Regions from separate parts of the Afipia sp. GW821-FHT14H12 genome, predicted to be linked through region 1. Evidence: riboswitches for the same ligand, from Rfam matches in the RefSeq annotation. Region 1 holds a riboswitch; the other holds the start of a gene.
What was found. A riboswitch is a leader RNA that binds a small molecule or an ion and turns the genes downstream of it on or off. The one in region 1 is predicted to bind S-adenosylmethionine.
Positions count from the first base shown of each region.

Region 2: it holds a riboswitch for S-adenosylmethionine, as region 1 does, so the genes downstream of both, metX (homoserine O-acetyltransferase MetX) here and AC1RNA_RS01855 (O-succinylhomoserine sulfhydrylase) in region 1, are expected to answer to the same signal.

Region 1 is NZ_JBXAOZ010000001.1:370,614-373,005, forward strand. It holds gene AC1RNA_RS01850 (2'-deoxycytidine 5'-triphosphate deaminase) at 1-890, opposite strand, end outside; SAM riboswitch at 953-1,032, shown strand; gene AC1RNA_RS01855 (O-succinylhomoserine sulfhydrylase) at 1,105-2,307, shown strand; gene AC1RNA_RS01860 (SGNH/GDSL hydrolase family protein) at 2,362-2,392, opposite strand, start outside.
Region 2 is NZ_JBXAOZ010000001.1:1,320,092-1,322,483, reverse strand. It holds gene metX (homoserine O-acetyltransferase MetX) at 1-1,165, opposite strand, end outside; SAM riboswitch at 1,223-1,302, opposite strand; gene AC1RNA_RS06550 (chorismate mutase) at 1,441-2,289, shown strand; gene hisC (histidinol-phosphate transaminase) at 2,307-2,392, shown strand, end outside.

The DNA.
Region 1 (2,392 bases):
TCGCCGACCAATGGGTCGAACGGCACCATTTCGGCGGCGTAGTTCGGCGGCACCTGCACGGCTTCTTTCGAGGCAAGAATGTAGAACTCGCCGGGATCGAGAATGAGGCTGTGGTCCGGCCGGGCGCGGATCGGCTCCCAGAAATCATCGACGGCGTAACCGCCGCGCCGGTCGATATCGACAACGCCGGTGTGACGCTTGGCGCGGTAACCGACGAAGCCATCCGAGCCCTCGCCCGAGAGGTCGACGCTGACCGCGACGCCGCCGGCAAGATCGGCATTCTCGCAATCGACAAGATGCTCGGCCTGATGCAGCGCCTCGAGTTCGTCGTTGTTCAGTTGCGGCGCGCCGGTGCGGAAGCGGACCTGCGACAGACGCGATCCCTGCCGCAGCAGCACGGGAAATGTCTTCGGGCTGATCTCGGCATAGAGCGGGCCATGATAGCCCGCGCCGATCATGTCGAAGCGACGCGTGCCATCCGCGATCACGCGGGTGAACACATCGAGGCGGCCGGTCGAACTTTTCGGATTGGCGGACGCCAGAATCGAAGGCGGCAGCGCCAAGCTCTCCAGCAGCGGCACGATGTAGACGCAGTTGGTCTCCAGCACCGCGCCGTCGGAGAGATCTACTTCGTGCAGTTTCAATTCGTCGATCCGCTCCGCAACCGTGACATCCGGCCCCGGCAGAAAGCTCGCGCGCACCCGGTAGGCCACCTCGCCCAGCCGCAGGTCGAGGCTCGCGGGCTGGATCTGGCTCTCCACGAACGGAAACGCCGGCAGGATCAGGCCGTCTTCTTCCATGGCCGCGATCATGCGATCGGGCAGAATACCGTTGGCGTTGGCTGGGAGAGAGAAGGCCAAATCCGGTCCCCTCGGGAGTGAGCTATGCATAGAACTTTACCCCGTTATCCGATGGGTTGCTTGACGGAAAGGGCCGTGCGGATTAAGCCTCGGACTTATCCCGTGGTGATTTGGGCCGGCCGGCTTGCAGCCACGTAAAATAAGTCGCTAAACAGGCCGCGGACCTTGTGCCCCCGGCCGTTGGATTTTTTCCAGGCCGGTTTTTTGCGTCTTGTTTCCAAGCGAGACGCTATTGGAGGTCCTGATGTCCGACACAAAGAACGCCCTGAACTCATCCCGCTACCGCCCTGAAACCCGCCTTGTCCACGCCGGAACGATCCGTTCCGACTTCGGCGAGATGTCGGAATCGCTGTTTCTGACCCAGGGCTTCACCTACGAGAGCGCGGAGGAATGCGAGGCGCGTTTCAAGGGCGAGAAGCCGGGCTTTCTCTATTCGCGATTTTCCAATCCGACGGTTGCGATGTTCGAGCAACGCATGGCCGCGCTGGAAGGCGCCGAAGCCGGGCGCGCCACCGCGACCGGCATGGCCGCGATGACCACCGCCATGCTCGCACCACTTCAGGCCGGCGATCACGTTGTCGCGGCAAGAGCGCTGTTCGGTTCGTGCCGCTACGTCATCGAAACACTGCTGCCGCGCTACGGCATCACCTCCACGCTGGTGGATGGCCGTGACCTCGACGCCTGGCGCAAGGCGATGCGTCCCAACACCAAGACGCTGTTCCTGGAGAGTCCGACCAATCCGACGCTCGAGGTGGTCGACATCGCGGAGGTAGCAAAGATCGCCCATCAGGGCGGCGCCCGCCTCGTGGTGGACAATGTGTTCGCAACGCCTCTTTACCAGAGCCCGCTCGAACTCGGCGCGGATGTCGTTGTCTATTCGGCGACTAAGCACATCGATGGACAGGGCCGCTGTCTCGGCGGCATCATCCTATCGACGCAAGAATTCATCATGGAGCACATCCATAATTTCTTCCGCCAGACCGGGCCTTCGATGTCACCGTTCAATGCCTGGGTGCTGTTGAAGGGGCTTGAGACGCTCGGCGTGCGCGTCAAGGCGCAGACCGAAAGTGCGGCGAAGATCGCCGACATCCTCGCCACGCATCCGAAAGTGACGCGGCTGATCTATCCGGGCCGTGCCGACCATCCGCAGGCCGATGTCATCAAGAAGCAGATGCGCGCAGGCTCGACGATGATCGGCTTCGAGGTGAAGGGCGGCAAGGCTGGCGCATTCCGCGCCCTGAACGGCTTCCAGGTCGCGCGCATTTCCAACAATCTCGGCGACTCCAAGAGCATCGTCACTCATCCCGCCACCACCACGCATCAGCGTCTGACGCCGGATGAACGCGCCGAACTCGGTATCGGCGACGGGTTCATCCGCTTCTCGGTCGGCCTCGAACACGTCGACGACCTGATCGAGGATGTTCAGGGCGCGCTGGAGAAAGTCTGAGGCAAGCTCGCCGCCATCCAAAAAGCCCGCCGTTTGGCGGGCTTTTTCACGACCTCACATCGGCCTGAAGCTCATGACGCTTCCC
Region 2 (2,392 bases), 950 kb from region 1:
GGAACGCGCGCGAGATCGCGAAGAATTCGGGCTCGTCGAGCAGGAATGCATCGTGCCCCTTGTCGGTGGTGATTTCGGCGAAGGACACCCGCGCGCTGCTCGCGTTCAGCGCGTGCACCACGGCGCGCGCCTCGGAGCTTGGAAACAGCCAGTCGCTCGTGAACGAGATCACGCAGAAGCGCGTCCGCGTGCCGAGAAACGCCGCTGCCAGCACGCCGTTATGGTCGGCGGCGATGTCGAAATAGTCCATTGCGCGGGTCAGATAGAGATAGGAGTTGGCATCGAAGCGCTCGACAAACGACGAGCCCTGATGGCGCAGATAGCTTTCCACCTCGAAATCGGCGTCGAACGAGAAGGTCGGCTCGTCCCGATCCTGCAGGCGGCGGCCGAACTTGCGATGCAGCGCCGCGTCCGACAGGTACGTGATATGCGCGGCCATGCGCGCGACGCCGAGGCCGCGGCGCGGATGCGTGCCATGCTCGAAATATCGTCCCTGCCGCCAATCCGGATCGGCCATCACCGCCTGACGGCCGAGCTCATGGAAAGCGATGTTCTGCGCGGAATGCTTCGCACCGCAGGCGATCGCAAGTGCCGCGAACACCCGTTGGGGATACGCGGTCGCCCATTGCAGAACCTGCATGCCGCCCATCGAGCCGCCGACCACCGCGAACAATTTGGTGATGCCGAGATGATCGATCAGCATCGCCTGCGCGCGCACCATGTCGGGAATGGTGATGACTGGAAAATCCAGCCCCCACGGCTTGCCGGTGGCGGGATTGGTCGAGGACGGCCCGGTCGAGCCCATGCAGCCGCCGACGACATTCGAGCAGATTACGAAATAGCGGTCGGTATCGATCGGCTTGCCCGGCCCCACCAGCGTCTGCCACCAGCCCGGCTTGCCGGTGACGGGATGCGTGTTGAACACATGCTGGTCGCCGGTGAGCGCATGGCAGATCAGGATCGCGTTGGAGCGGTCGGCATTGAGCGTGCCGTAGCTTTGATAGGCGATCTGGAACGGCGAAAGATCGACACCGCAATCCAGATGCAGCGGCTTGTCGGCGCCGAACACAACAAGCTGCGACGACGGATGATCCGCCTCGCGCGCGCGCTCTTCGCTGACAGTAGGTTTTTTGCCGACCGGTTGTCGGCTTGCAACGTCGGACATCGTATCTCCAGACCTTCAGGCCCAAAAAAACCGGCCTGAACGAATTGTTCGGCCGGGATCCAGATGTCCCCGGCCTGTTTAGCGAATTCTTTAACGTGGCTGCAAGCCGGCCGGCTCAAATGACCACGGAACAAGGCAAAAGTAGTCCTGCGCCACCCCTCCGTCAAGGAGCTCCATCAAGGCGGAGGCCGCTAAACTCCCCTCAGCGTGAAGGTTTTCTTTGCTTTCAGGCACCGTCTTTTCTAATCAGAACCTTCGTTGCGAAAGCTCTTTGCATGCCCGATACACCCTCACCCATTTCACTCCAGGATTTGCGCCGCGAGATCGATACGATCGACGAGCAGGTGCATACGCTGCTGATGCGGCGCGGCGATATCATCGACCGCCTGATCCGCGTGAAGCAGACCCAGGAGGTCGGCTCCGCGTTCCGCCCCGCGCGCGAGGCGGACATGATGCGCCGCCTCGTGACGCGGCATCACGGCATCCTGCCGCTCGACACCGTCGAGAGCATCTGGCGCGTCATCATCTCGACCTTCACTTATGTGCAGGCGCCGTTCTCCGTTCATGCCGATCTGTCGTCGGGTGAAAGCGCGATGCGCGACAGCGCGCGCTTCCATTTTGGTTTTACGGTGCCGTTCCTTGCCCACTTCAACGCGGGTGCCGCCGTCGAAGCGGTCGCGAAATCGCGTGGCGACCTCGCGCTGGTGTCGGCGACATCGAGCCAGACGCCGTGGTGGAGCGTCCTCGAACAGCCGGGCGCGCCGAAGATCATCGCGCGACTGCCGTTCGTCGAGCGCGCCGACCATCCGGCCGCGATGCCGGTCTTCGTCATCTCCCGCGTGGCAGACGATGCACTGGTGACCGAAATCGAGACATGGAGCCTGCACGTCAGCGGCTGGAGCCCGGCCGCAGCGCGCGCCCTCTCGCCGCTGTCCGACGTGCTGGCGGTCGCGGATGCCTCATCAGGCACCGCCGCCCTGCTGGTCTCGGTCGCTCACACCGATGGGATCGAAAAGATCATATCTGCCCTGACCGAGGCAGGCGCAGCCGTGCGGGCCTCCGCTCTCGTCGGCGGCCACGCAACGCGCTATAGGGTGCCATCGCCCGGCACGCCCGCGCCTTGAAGTCTCTGGAGCCAACAATGTCCCGCCCCATGCCGAAACCCGGCATCCTTGAAATCGCGCCCTACGTCCCCGGCAAGAGCGGCGCGGGCATGCATGGGCGCGT